DNA from 2 places in the Mesorhizobium sp. ANAO-SY3R2 genome. Region 1 is predicted to be linked to the other one. Evidence: riboswitches for the same ligand, from Rfam matches in the RefSeq annotation. Region 1 holds a riboswitch; the other holds the start of a gene.
What was found. A riboswitch is a leader RNA that binds a small molecule or an ion and turns the genes downstream of it on or off. The one in region 1 is predicted to bind thiamine pyrophosphate.

Region 1 (9,432 bases):
ACGACCATTCCTACAACTTCATCTCGACCTTCATGGACGATCATTTGAGATGGCACGCCGAGCGTCTCGGCTGAGCCGAAGACGGCAACGCCTGCGGCAGGATCCTAGCGCTCCAGCCTTGGCGGTGCCGAGGCTCGGAGCCGCTCGAGGACGTAGTGCTTGGCGTCGCGAACGCTGGATTCCAGCGTTTCGCCACACGCCAGATGGGCTGATATGGCGCTGGCCAGCATGCAGCCGGTGCCGCGCATCGTGGCTGCGATGCGTGGTGCTTCGAACCTCATGGGCGCCCGGTCCGGTCGCAGCAGGATGTCGGCCGAGTTTTCGCCCGTCGCATGGCCGCCCTTGACCAGCACAGCAGTGGCGCCGGCGTCGATCAGCGCCTGTCCCTGACGGATGATCTCGACTTCATCGAGCGCAGGCGGCGAAGCGCTGAGCAGTGCGAGTTCGTGCAGATTCGGGGTGACGAGGCTGCAAAGCGGGATCAACTGCCGCTTGAGTGCGTCGATTGCGTCGCTGTCCATAAGCGCTCGGCCCGAAGTCGAGGCAAGAACCGGGTCGAGCACCAAGGGAACCTGTGGGTAGCTGGCCAGAACGGAGGCCACTGCCTCCACGGCCGCCGTCGTACCCAGCATACCGATCTTGATCGCGGCTACCGGGCTGGCGGCGAGCGCTGCCCGCATCTGGGCGGCGATCAGGTCGGGCGGCATCTGTTCGATCCGCTCGACGGCCTCGTCGGTCTGCACCGTGACTGCCGTCACGGCGACGCTGGTCCGCAGGCCGAAAGCGGCGATGGTCTCGACGTCGCGCGAAAGGCCAGCGCCGCCGCTCGAGTCGGTGCCGGCGACAACAAGCACATGCGGTGTCATCGCCATTGCGCCGTCGCCGCCAGCCATTGGCGCGTTCGGCCCTCCGGATCGGCATGCCGGGTGATGTCGGTGACGACGGCGGCGCTGTCGGCGCCGTGCGCGAACACGCCGTCGATGCGCGTGACATTGAGCCCCCCGATGGCGACGAGCGGCAGGCTGCCGATCCTGCGCTTCCACTCGGCGAGGCGGTCGAGCCCCTGCGGCGCCCATTTCATCGCTTTCAGGATGGTCGGATAAACAGGGCCAAGCGCGACATAGTCGGGGGAGGCGGCGAGCGCTGCTTCGAGTTCGGCGTGGTCGTGGGTGCTGACGCCGAGCTTCATGCCGGCCCGGCGGATGGCCGGAACATCGGCATCAGCAAGGTCCTCCTGGCCGAGATGGACGAAATCACAAGCCTCCTCGATGGCTAGCTGCCAATAATCGTTGACGATGAGCTGGCAGCCGTGACGTGCGCAGGTGGCTTTTGCGGCGCGGATTTCGCGGCGCAAGGCCGGCTCGTCCAGATCCTTGATGCGTAGCTGCACCAGCCTGACGCCCGATGGCACCAGCCGCTCGATCCAGGCGGCGGTATCCAGAATGAGATAGAACGGGTCGAGCTTCATGAGAAAGTTGCCAGTCCGATGACGGGGGTGGAGGGGACGGCCATGTCACGCGGTTCGAGCATGCCGGCGATGAATGCCTCGCGGCCGGCTTGGACCGCCTTGGCGAAGGCGCCAGCCATCGCGGCCGGATCGCCTGATTTGGCGACGGCGGTGTTGAGCAGCACGGCGTCGTAGCCGAGTTCCATGACGGTTGCGGCATGCGACGGACGGCCGATGCCGGCATCGACGATCAAGGGCACCTCTGGGAAACGACCGCGCAGGCTACGCAGGGCATCGAGGTTCTGGGGACCCCGCGCGGAGCCGATCGGCGCGCACCACGGCATCAGCACCCTGCAGCCGGCATCGAGCAGCCGCTCGGCCACGACAAGGTCGTCGGTGGTGTAGGGAAAGACCTCGAAACCGTCGACGGCGAGGATACGGGCGGCCTCGACCAGCCCGAAGACGTCGGGCTGTAGCGTGTCGTGGTTGCCGATGACCTCAAGCTTGATCCAGTTGGTGGAAAAGACCTCGCGCGCCATCTTCGCCGTCGTCACCGCCTCCCTGGCCGAATGGCAGCCGGCAGTATTGGGCAGGACCCGCACGCCGAGCGAGCGGATCAGTTCCCAGAATTTTTCGCCCGTCCTGCCGCCTGACGACTCGCGGCGGAGCGAGACGGTGACGATGTCTGCTCCAGAGGCGCTGATGGCATCGGCCATGATGGCCGGCGAGGGGTAGAGCGCGGTGCCGAGCAGCAGGCGGGAGGAGACTTGTTGGCCGTAGAGTTCGAGCATGGGGTCACCTCCTCGATGTCGGTTTGGAGGTAGAGGCCGACGTACCCCCACCCCTAACCCCTCCCCACAAGGGGGAGGGGGACTTGAGCCGCGTCCGGCCTGCTGGAGTGCTCGTCAGTTCCAGATGACGAGGGGCGTGGGGATCAGGATTCCCCTCCCCCTTGTGGGGAGGGGTTAGGGGTGGGGGTAGGTTCGACATGGCCTCACCCTCCCTTCATCGGCGACAGGATTTCGATGCGGTCGCCTTCGGCAAGCGGGCAAGCATCGCGTTCCCCGGCCGGCACGACCTCGCCGTTGAGCGCGGTGGCCAGCCAACTGCCTCCGTAGTCGAGTTCGGCGAGCAGGCCGGCAAGCGTGGCGGCCGCGACTTCGTAGCGTTCGCCATTGACGATGAGATTCATGGACGAGTTCCCTCTCCAGTCGGATTTCCCAGGATCATGTCGGCCGCCTGCCGCGCCATGGCGGGTGCAAGCAGGAAGCCGTGGCGGTAGAGGCCATTGACGCGGATGTGTTGGCCGTCGCGCTCGACGCGCGGCAGGTTGTCGGCAAAGGCTGGGCGCACGCCGGTGCCGGTCTCGATGATCTCGGCGCCGCCGAAGGCCGGATGCAGTGCATAGGCGGCGTTGAGCAGCTCCATCGTCGAGCGCGCGCTGATCGGGCCAGCGGCATCGCTTTCGATCATCGTGGCGCCGAACATGAACAGGTTGTCCGCGCGCGGCACGACATAGATCGGGATGCGCGGGTGAAGCAGCCGCACCGGCCGCGACAGCGAGATTTCGGGCGTGCGCAAAAGCAGCATCTCGCCGCGCACCCCGCGCAATTCGGCGTGCGCCTCGGCGATGCCCGTGCAGTCGGCCTCGAAGTCCGCTGCGCCCTCCATCCGCACCGCGCCGTAGCCGAACTCGAAGCGCACGCCTAACCCGAGCAGCTTTTGCTGTAGGCCGATCAGCGCTCTGCGCGGGTCGAGGTGCGCTTCTTCGGCGAAGAACAGCCCGCGCCCGAACCGTCCGGCAAGGTCCGGTTCGCGCGCGGCGATCGCCTCGGCGTCGATCTGCCGAAAGCCGGAGGTGCGGCGGCCGAAGCGGTCGAGCTCGCCGGCATCACGCGCAGGTGCGAGCACCAGCGTGCCGTTGCGGACGACATGGCCGGGCAGGGCGGTGTCCCACCAGTCGGCCGCGCCTTTGCCCAGAGTGAGCACCGCTTCTTCCGCACTCTCGCGCTCGCACCATGGCGCGAGCATCCCGCCGGCCTGCCAGGAGGCATTGCCGGCTATTTGCCTGCGCCTCTCGGCCACGGTGACGTCGGCGCCGCGTGTCACCAGCTCATGCGCGAGCGTCAATCCGGCGACGCCCGCGCCGCGGATCAGCACCTTCATGGCTGTTTCGCCGCCTCCGTGTCGCTCACGGGCATGTAGAGGTCGCCGCCGTCCCGGTACTTCGCCGCCATGGCCGCGAGCCCTTCTTTCTGCGCCTCGGCTCGGATGTCGTGGGAAATCCGCATCGAGCAGAATTTCGGGCCGCACATGGAGCAGAAATGAGCCACCTTGTGCGCCTCCTTGGGCAGGGTCTCGTCGTGGAAGGCACGCGCCGTCTCGGGATCGAGCGAGAGGTTGAACTGGTCCTCCCAGCGGAACTCGAAGCGCGCCCGCGACAGTGCGTCGTCCCTGACCTTGGATGCTGGATGACCCTTGGCGAGGTCGGCGGCATGCGCCGCGATTTTATAGGTGATGACGCCCACCTTGACGTCGTCGCGGTCGGGCAGGCCGAGATGCTCCTTCGGCGTGACGTAGCAGAGCATGGCCGTGCCGAACCAACCGATCATCGCCGCGCCGATGCCCGAGGTGATGTGATCGTACCCGGGGGCGATGTCGGTGGTCAAAGGCCCGAGCGTGTAGAAGGGCGCCTCGCCGCAGACGGCGAGCTGCTTGTCCATGTTCTCCTTGATCTTGTGCATCGGCACATGGCCGGGGCCCTCGATCATCACCTGGCAGTCCTTGGCCCAGGCGATCTGGGTGAGTTCCCCAAGCGTCTCCAACTCGGCGAACTGGGCGGCGTCATTGGCGTCGGCAATCGAGCCGGGGCGCAGGCCGTCGCCGAGCGAGAAGGCGACGTCATAGGTCCGGCAGATGTCGCAGATCTCCTCGAAATGCTCGTAGAGGAAGCTCTCCTTGTGGTGATGCAGGCACCACTTGGCCATGATCGAGCCGCCGCGCGAGACGATGCCGGTGACACGGTCGACGGTCAGGTGGATGTAGGCCAGGCGCACGCCGGCATGGATGGTGAAGTAGTCGACGCCCTGTTCGGCCTGCTCGATGAGGGTGTCGCGGAATACCTCCCAGGTCAGGTTTTCGGCGATGCCGCCGACCTTTTCGAGCGCCTGGTAGAGTGGCACCGTTCCGATCGGCACAGGCGAGTTGCGGACGATCCAGTCGCGAATGTTGTGGATGTTGCGTCCCGTGGACAGGTCCATCACCGTGTCCGCACCCCAGCGGGTCGCCCACACCATCTTCTCGACTTCCTCGGCCATGGACGAGGTGACGGCCGAATTGCCGATATTGGCGTTGATCTTGACCAGGAAATTGCGGCCGATGATCATCGGCTCGCTCTCGGGATGGTTGATGTTGGAAGGGATGATGGCGCGGCCGCGCGCCACCTCGTCGCGGATGAATTCGGGCGTAACGAAGTCGGGAATGGCGGCGCCAAAACTCTCGCCGTCGCGGGCGAGCTTCGCCCTGAGTTGCTCGCGACCGAGGTTTTCGCGGATGGCGACGAATTCCATCTCCGGCGTCACGATGCCGGCGCGGGCATAGGCGAGCTGGGTGACGGCGCGACCGCCGGTGGCACGCAGCGGGGCGTTGCGGACCGGGAATTCCGGCGTTAGCCGCTCAGCCGAAACAAAGCCGTTGTCCTCGTCCTTGATGGCGCGGCCTGCGTAGCGTTCGACGTCGCCGCGTGCCAGGATCCATTGCTCGCGCAGGCGCGGCAGCCCGCCCTCGATATCGATCTTCACATTGGCGTCGGTGTAGGGCCCGGAGGAATCGTAGACGGTGACGGGTGGCTCGCCAGCGCTCGGATGGACCGAGATCTCGCGCATCGGCACGCGGATGCCGGGGTGAAGCTGGCCGGGCTTGTGGACCTTCTTTGAGGCGGGCAGTTCGCCTGTTGTGACGGTCGGGGTCAGGGCATTCATAGTGAGCCTCCATGCTCGTTTGCAACGGAGACCCAGTTCGTGCGGAAAGGAGGAGGTGAGTCTTTGCCTGGGGGATTTCGGGCTTTTGCCCGATTCCCGAAGTCGGATAGGTCCGACCCGCGAAGCCTCGCACCGTCCCTACGCCAGTGTGAACTGGATCAGGTTCAACGGGTCACTGCGCTGCGCGAGCCAGCAGTATCTCAGCCCCTTGTCGGGACCCCCCTGGTGAGCCCTTAGGATGAGCGCGGAACATGCGTGCTGTCAACGGCCTTTCACAGAGGCCGAGAGAATGCCAAAGTCGTCGCGGCGGGACCCCATTGCGGTTCCGGCCGCGATCGGATAATAGGTCAGTGTTGCTGACATAAATTGTCTGACGCATGCGGTCCCCGGGGAGGAGCATCCGGCCTGCATGCGAGCAAGGAGGAGCATCCGTGACGGACCATGCCTCGCCGCTGAAATTCCATGTGCCCGAGCCGGAAGTGCGCCCCGGCGGAACGCCCGACTTCTCCAACGTGCCGATCCCCCGGGCGGGCTCGGTCGACCGGCCGGAGGTCGATGTCGATCCGCGCGCCATCCGCGATCTCGCCTATTCGATCATCCGGGTGCTGAACCGCGAGGGCGAGGCGGTCGGGCCGTGGGCAGGTACGCTGACCGACGCGGAGCAACTCGAGGGCCTGCGCCACATGATGACGCTGCGCGCCTTCGACGCGCGCATGCTGATGGCCCAGCGTCAGGGCAAGACCTCGTTCTACATGCAGCATATGGGCGAGGAGGCGGTCAGCTGTGCCTTCCGCAAGGCGCTGAGCCCCGGCGACATGAATTTCCCGACCTATCGCCAGGCCGGCCTGCTGATCGCAGGCGGCTACCCGATGGTCGACATGATGAACCAGATCTTCTCCAACGAGCGCGATCCGCTGAAGGGCCGGCAGCTGCCGGTCATGTATGCCTCGAAGGAACACGGCTTCTTCTCGATCTCCGGCAACCTGACGACGCAATACATCCAGGCCGTCGGCTGGGCGATGGCCTCGGCGATCAAGGGCGATACCAGGATCGCCGTCGGCTGGGTCGGCGATGGCGCCACCGCCGAAAGCGACTTCCACGCAGCACTGGTGTTCGCCTCGACCTACAAGGCGCCCGTCGTGCTCAACATCGTCAACAACCAGTGGGCGATCTCGACCTTCCAGGGCATTGCGCGCGGCGGTTCCGGCACATTTGCCGCGCGCGGCCTCGGCTTCGGCATCCCCGCACTTCGCGTCGACGGCAACGACTATCTTGCCGTCCATGCGGTTGCCAAATGGGCGATCGAGCGGGCGAGGTCCAATCTCGGGCCGACCCTGGTCGAATACGTCACCTACCGCGTCGGCGCGCATTCGACCTCGGACGATCCGTCGGCCTACCGGCCCAAGACGGAGTCCGACGCCTGGCCGCTCGGCGACCCGGTGATCCGGCTGAAGAACCACCTGATCAAGCGCGGTCTGTGGTCGGACGAGCGCCACAAGCAGGCGGAGGCCGAAATCCTCGAGACGGTGATATCAGCGCAAAAGGAGGCCGAAAGCCACGGCACATTGCATGCCGGCGGCAAGCCGTCGACGCGCGACATGTTTGAGGGCGTCTATGCCGAGATGCCGCCGCATCTCAGGCGCCAGCGCCAGAAGGCGGGGGTATAGCCGATGCCGCGCATGACCATGATCGAAGCCATCCGCAGCGCCATGGACGTCGCCATGGGGCGCGACGACGATGTCGTCGTCTTCGGCGAGGACGTCGGCTATTTCGGCGGCGTCTTCCGCTGCACGCAAGGGCTGCAGCAGAAATACGGCCGCTCGCGCTGCTTCGACGCGCCGATCAGCGAGCTTGGCATCGTCGGCGCTGCCATCGGCATGGCCGCCTATGGGCTCAAGCCCTGCGTCGAAGTGCAGTTCGCCGACTATGTCTACCCGGCCTACGACCAGATCGTTTCGGAGGCGGCACGATTGCGCTACCGCTCGAACGGCGAGTTCACCTGCCCGATCGTCATCCGCATGCCGACGGGCGGCGGCATCTTCGGCGGCCAGACCCACAGCCAGAGCCCCGAGGCGCTGTTCACCCATGTGTCCGGCCTCAAGGTCGTCGTGCCGTCCAATCCGCGCGACGCCAAGGGTCTGCTGATCGCCGCGATCGAGGACCCCGATCCGGTGATCTTCCTGGAGCCGAAACGATTGTACAACGGCCCCTTCGACGGCCACCATGAACGACCGGTGACGGCCTGGTCGAAGCACGAGCTGGGCGAGGTGCTGGAGGGCCATTATACCGTCCCGCTCGGCAGGGCCGAGATTCGCCGGCCCGGCGCGGCGCTGACCGTGCTTGCCTATGGCACCATGGTCTATGTCGCGCAGGCGGCAGCCGAGGAGACCGGCATCGACGCCGAGGTGATCGACCTGCGCTCGCTCTTGCCGCTCGATCTCGACGCAATCACAGCCTCGGTCAACAAGACCGGGCGCTGCGTTATCGTGCATGAGGCGACGCTTACATCGGGCTTCGGCGCCGAACTTGCGGCTCTCGTACAGGAGCATTGCTTCTACCGGCTCGAAGCGCCGATTGCGCGCGTCACCGGCTGGGACACGCCTTATCCGCATGCACAGGAGTGGGACTACTTCCCCGGCCCCAAGCGGGTCGGCGAAGCGCTGATCGAAACGATGGGGGCGTGAGCATGGGCGAGCATGTCATCAAGTTGCCCGATGTCGGCGAAGGCGTGGCCGAGGCCGAACTCGTCGAATGGCACGTCAAGGTCGGCGATCTCGTGCGCGAGGACGCAGTACTTGCCGCCGTCATGACCGACAAGGCGACCGTCGAGATTCCGTCTCCGGTCGATGGCGAGGTCAGCTGGCTGGGCGCCGAGATCGGCGAGGTGGTGGCTGTCGGGTCGCCCATCGTGCGGATAACGGTTGCGGGCGAGGGGGGCGTGGCGGCGGGGGCGGCGGCCGAAAAGCCTTCCGCACGGGTCGTGCAGGCTACCCCCACCCCTAGCCCCTCCCCACAAGGGGGAGGGGGACAACAGGCGATCTCTGCGGCGACAACCGAAGCGCACAAAGCCGATGCAGCCGATGGAACAGCGCAAACCGGGTCCCCCTCCCCCTTGTGGGGAGGGGCTAGGGGTGGGGGTGCCGCACGTCCCGCGACCGTCAGCCTGCCGCGCCCCGAAGGCGAGCGTCCGCTCGCCTCGCCCGCAGTCCGCCTGCGCGCCCGGGAAGCCGGCATCGACCTGCGCCAGGTGCCCGGCACCGGACCCGCCGGCCGCATCACCCATGAGGACCTCGACGCATTTTCGGTGCGGGGTGCCGCCGTTCCGGTCGCCGGCTTGCAGCAAAGGACCGGCGTCGAGGAGATCAAGGTCGTCGGCCTGCGCCGTCGCATCGCCGAGAAGATGGCGCTGGCCAGGCAGCACATCGCGCACATCACCTATGTCGAGGAGATCGACGTCACCGCCCTCGAGGACCTGCGGGCCAAGCTCAATGCCGAAAGGCGCGCTGACCGGCCGAAGCTGACGTTGCTGCCCTTCCTGATGCGCGCCATGGTCAAGGCGGTTTCCGAGCAGCCGCAGATCAATGCGCTCTATGACGACGAAGCCGGCGTCATCCACCGCCACGCCGGCGCCCATATCGGTATCGCGGCGCAGACGCCTGCTGGCCTGATGGTTCCGGTGGTCAGGCATGCCGAGGCGCGTGACCTCTGGGATTGCGCGGCCGAGGTCAACCGCCTTGCCGATGCCGCCAAGGCGGGCACGGCGACGCGCGAGGAACTGGCCGGCTCGACCATCACCATCACTTCGCTGGGGGCGATGGGTGGCGTCGTCACCACGCCCGTCATCAACTACCCCGAAGTCGCGATCGTCGGCGTCAACAAGATCATGGTCCGGCCAATGTGGGACGGCAGTCAGTTCGTCCCGCGCAAGATGATGAACCTATCTTCCAGCTTCGACCATCGCGTCATCGACGGCTGGGACGCGGCGGTGTTCGTCCAGCGGCTCAA
Region 2 (9,432 bases), 230 kb from region 1:
GGGAGCGCCCGCGCTTCGACCGCAAACCTGGCGGCAAGCCGCAGGGCGAGGGTGGACGTCCCGAGAATCGTGGCCGTGGCGAGCGGCCCGGCGGCGAAAAGCATGGGGGCGACAAGCACGGGAACGACAGGGGCGGCTTCAAGGGCAAGCCGTCGTTCCAGCAGAAGCCGCGCGAGGAACGGCCGGTGCGAATCGATCCGGATTCGCCCTTCGCCAAGCTCGCCGCGCTTCGCGACCAGCTCAAGAAGTAGCTGCCTTGGCGGGCGAGGGAAGACAGCGCATCGACAAGTGGCTGTTCTTCTCGCGCGCGGTCAAATCGCGTTCGCTCGGCGCCAAGCTGGTGCAGAGCGGCGGCGTCAGGCTGAGCGGCCGAAAGCTCGACCAGGCCTCCGATGTCGTCAAGACCGGCGATGTGCTGACGATCACGCTCGACCGGCGCATCCTCGTCTACAAGGTCTTGTTTCCGGGCGAGCGGCGTGGCCCGGCCGAAGAGGCGCGGTTGCTCTACGAGGATCTGTCGCCGGCGCCGACGCCGAAGGGTGAGGCGCCGCCCGATGCCAGGCCGCCGCTGCGCGAAGCGGGCAGCGGGCGTCCGACAAAAAAGGAACGACGCGCCACCGACCGTTTGCGCGGCGACTGAGGCAGCGCCTAAGTTCGATGCCGGAAAGTTGAGAATTGCGTTTCGCCAATGGCGCATTGCGCGGAAAAGCCGCCCTTGCAACAGCCTGGCAAAGGGTCTACCTCACCGACATCGATTGAACTACGGGAAGTCCCGGAGCCTGCCGCATGACCTACGTCGTCACCGACAATTGCATCAAGTGCAAGTACACCGACTGTGTCGAGGTCTGTCCCGTCGACTGCTTCTACGAAGGCGAGAACATGCTCGTCATCCATCCCGACGAATGCATCGATTGCGGTGTTTGCGAGCCCGAATGTCCGGCTGACGCGATCAAGCCCGACACCGAGCCGGGCCTGGACAAATGGCTTCAGATCAACACCGAATACGCGAGCAAGTGGCCGAACCTGACGACCAAGAAACCCGAGTTGCCCGAGGCCAAGGAATTCGACGGCGTCGCGGACAAGTTCGAAAAGTACTTCTCAGAAGCGCCCGGCGAGGGTAACTGAGGGCGGCGCGCCCACGAGCGCCGAATGTCTGGTTTTTACGCTATCGCTGTCCCTTGACGCGGTAGCGGCCGCGCATATGCAGCAAAACCTTGATTCTTCCGACTTTTTGTGTTAGGGCTTAGTCAACATGCCGATGACACAACGTCGATCTATGGCTCGAAGCCTAAATCACTGAAAGGTGACAACCTCAATCTGGACCAGAGCAATCTGGGGCCAGCGGCCGCTGCGTTCGCGGCTTGCAGCTCCAGGCTCTCCGATTGGGGGTCGATTGTCGTGCGGTACAAGGTCGCGATTGCGGCCACCCTCGTTCAGCCGGCCTCGGCGGGCCGGTGTTATTAGAAGGAGTTCAGGGCGTATGGCAACTACCATCCCGCAGAAGAAATCCGCAGCGCGTCATGGTTTCAAGACCGGTGAGTTCATCGTCTATCCGGCGCATGGCGTCGGCCAGATCGTGTCCATCGACGAGCAGGAAGTGGCGGGACACAAGCTCGAGCTGTTCGTGATCGATTTCCAGAAGGACAAGATGCGGCTCAAGGTGCCGGTCGCCAAGGCGACCTCCATCGGCATGCGCAAGCTTTCCGAGACGGACTATGTCGAGCGCGCGCTGAAGGTCGTTCAGGGCCGCGCCCGCGTCAAGCGCACCATGTGGTCGCGCCGCGCGCAGGAATATGATGCAAAGATCAATTCCGGCGATCTGATCTCGATCTCGGAAGTCGTGCGCGATCTCTACCGTGCCGACAACCAGCCGGAGCAGTCCTATTCCGAGCGCCAGCTTTATGAAGCTGCGCTCGATCGCATGGCGCGCGAGTTGGCGGCCGTCAACCGCTTGTCGGAAACCGAGGCCGTGCATCTCATCGAGGCCAACCTCAACAAGGGTCCGAAGCGCGGCGCCAAGGCCGACAACGAGGAAGCGGACGCCGACCAGGAAGAAGCTGCCTGATCGGTCTTCCACCGAGACTGCGAAAAAAAACCCGGCCATTGGCCGGGTTTTTTTTGTGTCCGGCCGCCCGTCGCCGGCCGTGTCGTTTGAGAATCCTGTGTCCGCCCGACGGGGAACATTAACCATCATGCCGCGTTAAAGACCCGCGGGCATGCATTGATTATCGATGGCGGAGACCCCCGCACCAGCTTGGCAATCCACTCGACGAGAGAGCACGTCATGGGCATGGATCGGGCAATACTGGCCGGCGAGCAGATGATGCTGAAGGCCGCGTCGCGGGCACCCTATCTGGAGCGGGGCGAGGAACTCGAACTGGCCATTCGCTGGAAGGAGCACAATGACGAGGATGCCCTCAGCCGCATCGCCACTGCGCATATGAGGCTCGTCATTGCCATGGCGGTCAAGTTTAGGCGCTACGGCCTGCCGCTGGGTGACCTTATCCAGGAAGGCCATGTCGGGCTCCTGGAAGCTGCTGCCCGCTTCGATCCCGGCCGAGAAGTGCGGTTTTCGACATATGCCACGTGGTGGATCAGGGCATCGATGCAGGACTATATCCTGCGCAATTGGTCGATTGTCAGGGGTGGCACCAGTTCGGCACAAAAGTCGCTGTTCTTCAACCTGAGGCGGATGCGGGCGCGTCTCGCGCAGGGCGGCGGGCCGATCGGCGGCACTTCCGCCTATCAGGAAATCTCGGTAGCACTCGGCGTCTCGGAGGCTGATGTCGCGCTGATGGATATGCGTCTGTCCGTGCCCGACACTTCGCTCAACGCACCGCTCAATGACGACGGCGATGCCGGCGAGCGGATGGATCTGCTGGTTTCCGATGCGCCGCTACCCGACGAACTCGTCGGCGACGCAATCGACATCGAGCGGCGTTCATGCTGGCTGCGCGATGCGCTGCGCGTGCTCAATGCGCGCGAACTGCAGATCATCGAGGAGCGCCGGCTGACCGAGGAGGGCGCGACCCTCGAAGAGCTCGGAACCTCGCTCGGCATCTCCAAGGAGCGGGTCCGTCAGATCGAGACCCGGGCGATGGAGAAGCTGAAGTCGGCCCTCGTCAGGCAGAGCGCCGACTTCGTGTCGGCCTGAGCCGCTACCTGTCGGTGACGATCTTGACCTTGTCGCCGGCCGAAAGCGTAGCCCCTGGGCCAAGTGCGTTAAGCACACGGAACAGGTCGAGCTTGCGGTCGACGCCGACCATGCTGGCGGCGAGTGAGCCCATGGTCTGGCCGGGCTGCACGGTGACGACGCGGATGCGCAGCGGCTTGAGCGCCGCCTTTTCCGCCGCCGTCATGACATGGAAGCTCGAGCTCACCGAACGGGCCATGCTGTCAAGGTCCGGACTTGCCGTCGGCGCCGCCGTCAGCAGCCGGTAGACCTGATCGCCGGCGCGGGTCACCATGATGTCGAACTGCCAGCCCTCGGCGCTGGCGCGGGCGAATGCCGTTTCGTTGCCGTTGACCGTTGCCGAACGCACGCTTGCAGGGTCGAGGCCTGCCACCCAGCCGCTGCGGACATAGTCGGGCAGTGACAGTTTGCTGTTGATGCTCACCCCGTCGAAGCGGATGGCTACGTTGTTCGGGCCCGTGGCGGTGACCGCGGCAGCCGTGTTGTCTATGACGAAGCCCTGCGGCACCGAGAACGAGATGCCGAGCTTGGGGTGCAGGAAGGTGGTGCCGCGCACATAGCCTTCATCAGGCGTATCTCCGAACAGCAGCCCGTCGACACCGGCAAGGAAGGAATCGCGATCGCGCTGGCCGATGCCGGGCGCGCCGAAGTTGCGGGCGTGGCGCTGGGCTAGGTCGATGCGCTGCGGCGCGTTCGGGTGGCTTGCCAGGAAGTCGAGGCTGGCGTCGGTAGCGCCGCTGACCGCGCGCAGGTCGCTGTAGGCTGCCATGGACTGCAGGAAGCGCCCGGCCGCGAAGGGGTCGTAGCCGATCTCGCCGCTCATCTTGATGCCGATGCCGTCGGCTTCCAGCTCCTGATTGCGCGAGAACTGGGCGAGCCGCAGCTTGCCGCGGATAAGGGCTGCCTTGGCGGTCGGGCTTTCGCCGAGCACGTCGGTGACGACTTTGGTCGCCAGAACTTCCTCGGCTTCCTTCTGCTGGCGCTGGATGCCGTGGTTGGCGGTGACGTGGCCCATCTCGTGGGCGATGACGGCGGCGAGCTCAGCCGAATCATTGGCGAGCGCCAGAAGCCCGCGCGTCACGTAGAGATAGCCACCCGGCAGCGCGAAGGCGTTGACGTTGGGCGAGTTGAGAATGGTGATGCGGTAGGTCTGGTTCGGATTGCCCGACACGGTCGTTAGGCTGCCGACCACCTTGGCGACCATGCGTTCCAGCTTGGGATCGGAATACTCGCCGCCATAGGTGGCGAGAATGCGTGGATGCTGGCCCTTGGCGATCTCGGCGAGCTTGTCGTAGCGCGAGACGTTGTCGACCGTCACCGGATTGTTGGATGGCTGGAAGCCCGACTCGCGCAGGTCGGTCGGGTTGAGCGCCTGGCAGCCGGCAACCAGCGCCGAAAGCGCAACCGCGATAGCTAGTCGCGTGCGGCGTGGCGTGCTCATTTCGATCTGGCCGTGGCGGCGGGTAGGCAGGACAGCTTCCTTTCAGTCAACCGGGCAGAGGCGAAGCATGACCCGGCGGTGTTGCGTGGACCTAGCCACACTCACCTCGCAGACACAATAAGGCACCCGTCTCCACCCCGGCGATTTGGCTGAAAATTATGTCCGCTTCCGGGCAATCTGGCGTGATTGTGTCAGCGCTTTTCGCCGCCGATGTAGCACCGGAACGCATCCGGTCCGGAATTGTCAAAGAAATCAGCAGTCTTGCCCGAGGCGGCCACGGTGCCTGCTTCGATGAAAACCATGTTTTCGCCCAGCTTTCTCGCGTCTTCGGGCTGGTGTGTCACAAAAAGCACGGTCATGCGCCGTTCTGCGTGGACGTCAGCTACAAGCTCCAGCATGTCCTCGCGCAAGGCTGGTCCAAGCGAGGCAAAAGGTTCATCCAGCAGCAGGACCGGCCGGTCGCGCACCAATACGCGGGCCAGGGCCACGCGTTGGCGCTCGCCGCCCGACAACTCGGCGGGCAGGCGTTTGTCCATGCCGGCAAGGCCGACGCGGGCCAACGCTGCGCCCACGTCATGCCTGTCGCTTGCCGTAAGACGCAGAGCCGGGGAGCGACCGAGCCCGACATTGCTGGTCACGTCGAGATGGGCAAACAGATTGTTCTCCTGGAACACCATGGAGACCGGACGGCGGGCCGGTGGCAAGCCGGTCACGTCCTCGCTGCCGATCAGCACCCGGCCTTCGCGCGGCGTCTCGAAGCCGGCGACGAGGTTGAGCAGCGTTGACTTGCCGGCGCCGCTCGGCCCCATGATCGCGGTGATCTCGCCGGCCGCGAAGGCCACGTCGAAGCGCACCATGGTCTCGCTGTAGCTGAACACCACCTGATCGAGCCTCACGGCTGCATTGGTCGAGGTCATTTCGAAGTCCCCCTGCCGAGACGGTCGGCGAGCATCATCAAGGCAAGGCACAACAACCCCAGCATCAGCGCCAGGCCGGCGGCATCGGCGGTCCGGTAGCTGCCCATGCGCGCGAGCAGAAGATAGGGCAGCGTCTGCACGGCATCGCTGCCGAACAGGGCGATGACGCCGAGGTCGCCGAGCGACAGTGCCATTGCGAAGGCAAAGGCGGTGGCGAGCGGACGCCTGAGAACTGGCCAGTCGATCAGCCGCAGGCGGCCCCAGCCGGAAATGCCGAGCTGGGCGCAGAGCCGTTCGTGGCGCTCGGCAGCGGCATCATGGGCGGGGCGTATGGCGCGGACGGCAAACGGCATCGCCATCACCGCATTGACCGCGACGACCATCACTGGTGCCAGCGCGAAGACATCGACGCTCTGCCGCACGAGAATGAACCAGCCGGCGCCGACGACGATCGGCGGCACGACCAGCACGAAGCCGGCGCCAGTGTCGGTCATCCGTTCCAGCAACGATCTCTTGTCCGCCGGGCGGCCGGTCGCAAGCGCCCTGCGCGCCATGACGAGCGACAGCGAAAGTGCGCAGGCAAGTGTCGCCGAAAGCGAGGCGAGCACGATGCTGGTCAGCGTGGCGCGCCGGACCGATGTTTCGCTGGCCAATCGGCCAAGGTCTGCCTCCAGGCCGGAGACGACCGTCGCCAGCATGGGGCCGAAGACGAACAGCAGTGCGAGGACGATGACGGTGGCGTTGAATAGCTTCTCTCGGCCTTTGGTTTCGATGAAGCTGCGTCGCACGACCGACAGGTTGGCATCGCCCGTCGTGTTGGCGCCGAGCCGCATCAGCGCGAGCACTACGATGGCGGTGAGGCCGATCTGCAGCAGCGTCAGCGCCACGGCGCGGGCGGGGTCAAAGTCGAAGCGCAGTGCCTGGTAGATTGCCACTTCCAGCGTGGTGGCAGCCGGTCCGCCGCCAAGCGTCAAGACGATGGTGAAGGAGGTGATGCACAGCATGAACACTAGCCCGGCGATGCCGGGCAGGGCTGCGCGCATTGCCGGCCATTCGATCAGCCGGAAGCTCGCGCGAGCACCCATGCCGAGCTGGCTCGCCAGCCGCCACTGGTCCGCCGGCACGGTCTGCAGCGCCTCCAGCATCAGCCGTGTCGCCAGCGGCAGGTTGAAGAAGACATGGGCGATCAGAATGCCTGATAGCCCGTAGATGCCGGGCCAGGTGCCCCCGGTCAGCGTGGCCAGCGGCGCGGCGAAGAAGCCGGCGCGGCCGTAAAGCGTCAGGATGCCTAGAGCAGCAACGATCGCCGGCAGGGCGAGCGGCACGGCAAACAGGCGCAGGATCAGCCCACGGCCGGGAAATTGCGGATGCCGCGACAGGGCGCGCGCAACCAGGATCGCCGGTACGACGGACAAGAGCGTCGACAGCAGCGCCTGCCACAGCGTGAAGCGCGCGACGCGGAAGAGATAGCCGTCGAAGGCGGCGACAGCCCCTTCGGGGTTGCGCAGGGCCTCGATGCCGAGCCCGGCAAAGGCGCCGCCGATCAGGATGCCTATGGCGGCGAGCGCGAGCGTGCCGGCGATGACGCGGGGGTCTCGACGGCTTACCCGCATGATCGGCCACCAAGTCGGCTGAGGTTGAGCCTCGTCGCACCCCCCTCTGACCTGCCGGCCATCTCCCCCTCAAGGGGGGAGATCGGCAGCTTCAACACCTGCTCGCTGTCTGCAACGCTTAAGGTTGGCGGCGGCAGCGCCACAGCTAATCTCCCCCCTTGAGGGGGAGATGGCCGGCAAGCCAGAGGGGGGTGTTCAAGCGCAGCCATCGCCAGTTGATGAGCCGCTTACTTGCTCATCACGCCCAGCCATTCGTCGACCCAGGCCTTGCGATTGGCCGCCACCTCGTCGGGGCTGAACAGCAAGGTCTTGCCCGGCTTCACCAGCTTGTCGAAGGCGGGGTTGAGCGGCTTGTCGGTCTTGCCGGCCGGCAGCATCCAGTTGGTTTCTGGGATGACGTCCTGGAACGCCGGGCCGGTCATGAAGGCCATGAACTTTTCCGACAGCGGGTTCTTGGCGCCATTGGTGGTAACGCCGGCGACCTCGATCTGCAGGTAGTGGCCTTCCTCGAAGGATGCGGCCTGGTAGCGCTCGGTGTTGTCGGCGACCATGTGGTAGGCCGGTGAGGTGGTGTAGGACAGCACCATCGGCGCCTCGCCCTTGGTGAACAGGCCATAGGCTTCGCTCCAGCCCGGCGTGACGGTCAGCACGCGGCCCTTGAGCTTGGCCCAGGCCTCCGGCGCCTTGTCGCCATAGACCGACTTGACCCAGAGCAGCAGGCCCAGACCCGGCGTCGAGGTGCGCGGATCCTGGATGGCGATCTTCTGCTCGGGATCGCCCTCAACCAGCTCCTTCAGGCTTTTCGGCGGGTTCTTCAGCTTGTCGGTGTCGTAGACGACGGCGAAATAGCCGTAGTCATAGGGAACGAAGGTATCGTCCTTCCAGTCACCGGGAACCTTGACGTCGTCGCCGATCACGCCGTGCGGGGCAAACAGGCCGGTCGCCTTGGCCTCGGCGGTCAGGTTGGTATCAAGGCCGAGCACGATATCGGCCTTGGTCGCGGCACCCTCGAGCTTGACGCGGTTGAGCAGCGCCACGCCGTCGGCAACCGAAACGAAATCCACTTCGCAGCCGCATTCGGCCTCGAAGGCCTTCCTCACCTGCGGGCCTGGGCCCCATTCGGAGTTGAAGCTGTCATAGGTGTAGATGGTGAGCTTGCCTTCGGCGGCGGCAGCAAAGGCGCTTGCTGCGAGCGCCAGGGCAGAAGTCAGGGACAGGACTAGCGAGCGCATCGGCGCCTCCTCCATTGGTGTTGCAAGGGAATTTGAAGCGCCGGGCGTCCGAAGCATCTAATCCCTCCGCCGGTACAAACCGGATCAGGTTCAGCGGGTTGGCTGGATGTTCCCCATGCCTCTCAGCCAACGCGCAAAAGCGCGACAGGCACCCCGTTAGAGCGGTCCAACACATAGGCCGGCGCGACGGGCCGTGCAAGCGGCTAGTTTGCCCGTCGCGGCAGCGTCTCGGCCTTCCGTTTCCGCCACCGGACTGGTAATGCCCTCGCCATGAGCCGGTTCATCATACTCCTTGGCGGCGAGTTGGTCCGCACGCCGCGCCTCGACCGTCAGGTCGCGGGCGGACGCGTGATTGCGGCCGATTCCGGTATCCGCCACGCCGCACCCCTCGGCCTGATGCCCGAGTTGTGGCTGGGCGACTTCGACTCCTCGCCGGCCGAGCCCGATCCCCGCTTCGCCGGTGTTCCGCGCGAGGTGTTTCCGGCCGACAAGGACAAGACCGACGGCGAACTCGCGGTTGCCGCAGCGCTGGCGCGCGGGGCCACGTCGCTGGTGCTCGTTGGTGCCTTTGGCGGCGCGCGGGCCGATCACGCCTTTTTTCACCTCGCGTTGGCGCTCAGGCTTGCCGAAGCCGGCATCGAAGTACTGCTGACCAGCGGCCTGCAGGAGGCACATCCGTTGCTGCACGGCACCCGCAGCTTCGACTACGAGGACGGCACGCTGTTTTCCGTGCTCGCCTTTTCCGAACTCTCCGGCCTCACCGAAGAGGGGGCGAAATGGCCTCTCAATGGTGTCGAGGTGCCTTTCGGCTCGTCGCTGACGCTTTCCAATGAAGTGCGGGGCAACCTGCGAGTCTCGCTCGGGAGCGGCCGCGCGCTGCTTCTCGCCCATCCCTATCCTGCCTCGGAATTCTGAACATGGCGCCTCCGCTTCTCAATCTCGACGGCATCCGCCTGACTTTCGGCGGCATGCCGTTGCTCGACGGCGCGGCCCTGAACGCCGCTGCTGGCGACAAGATCGCGCTGGTCGGCCGCAA

Region 2: linked by a shared signal. The riboswitch ahead of thiB (thiamine ABC transporter substrate binding subunit) and the one ahead of thiC (phosphomethylpyrimidine synthase ThiC) in region 1 are both predicted to bind thiamine pyrophosphate.

The regions. Positions count from the first base shown of each region.
Region 1 covers NZ_CP159955.1:265,331-274,762, forward strand. Annotated here, with positions in the region: gene fghA (S-formylglutathione hydrolase) at 1-74, shown strand, start outside; gene thiD (bifunctional hydroxymethylpyrimidine kinase/phosphomethylpyrimidine kinase) at 105-872, opposite strand; gene ABSY17_RS06075 (thiamine phosphate synthase) at 863-1,468, opposite strand; gene ABSY17_RS06080 (thiazole synthase) at 1,465-2,238, opposite strand; gene thiS (sulfur carrier protein ThiS) at 2,442-2,639, opposite strand; gene ABSY17_RS06090 (FAD-dependent oxidoreductase) at 2,636-3,613, opposite strand; gene thiC (phosphomethylpyrimidine synthase ThiC) at 3,610-5,427, opposite strand; TPP riboswitch at 5,545-5,661, opposite strand; gene ABSY17_RS06100 (3-methyl-2-oxobutanoate dehydrogenase (2-methylpropanoyl-transferring) subunit alpha) at 5,859-7,094, shown strand; gene ABSY17_RS06105 (alpha-ketoacid dehydrogenase subunit beta) at 7,098-8,111, shown strand; gene ABSY17_RS06110 (dihydrolipoamide acetyltransferase family protein) at 8,114-9,432, shown strand, end outside.
Region 2 covers NZ_CP159955.1:36,499-45,930, forward strand. Annotated here, with positions in the region: gene ABSY17_RS04845 (helicase-related protein) at 1-251, shown strand, start outside; gene ABSY17_RS04850 (RNA-binding S4 domain-containing protein) at 257-640, shown strand; gene fdxA (ferredoxin FdxA) at 787-1,125, shown strand; gene ABSY17_RS04860 (CarD family transcriptional regulator) at 1,481-2,065, shown strand; gene ABSY17_RS04865 (RNA polymerase factor sigma-32) at 2,285-3,154, shown strand; gene ABSY17_RS04870 (M48 family metalloprotease) at 3,159-4,634, opposite strand; partial or broken gene thiQ (thiamine ABC transporter ATP-binding protein) at 4,791-5,551, opposite strand; gene thiP (thiamine/thiamine pyrophosphate ABC transporter permease) at 5,548-7,164, opposite strand; gene thiB (thiamine ABC transporter substrate binding subunit) at 7,392-8,396, opposite strand; TPP riboswitch at 8,441-8,562, opposite strand; gene ABSY17_RS04890 (thiamine diphosphokinase) at 8,667-9,311, shown strand; gene ABSY17_RS04895 (ABC-F family ATP-binding cassette domain-containing protein) at 9,314-9,432, shown strand, end outside.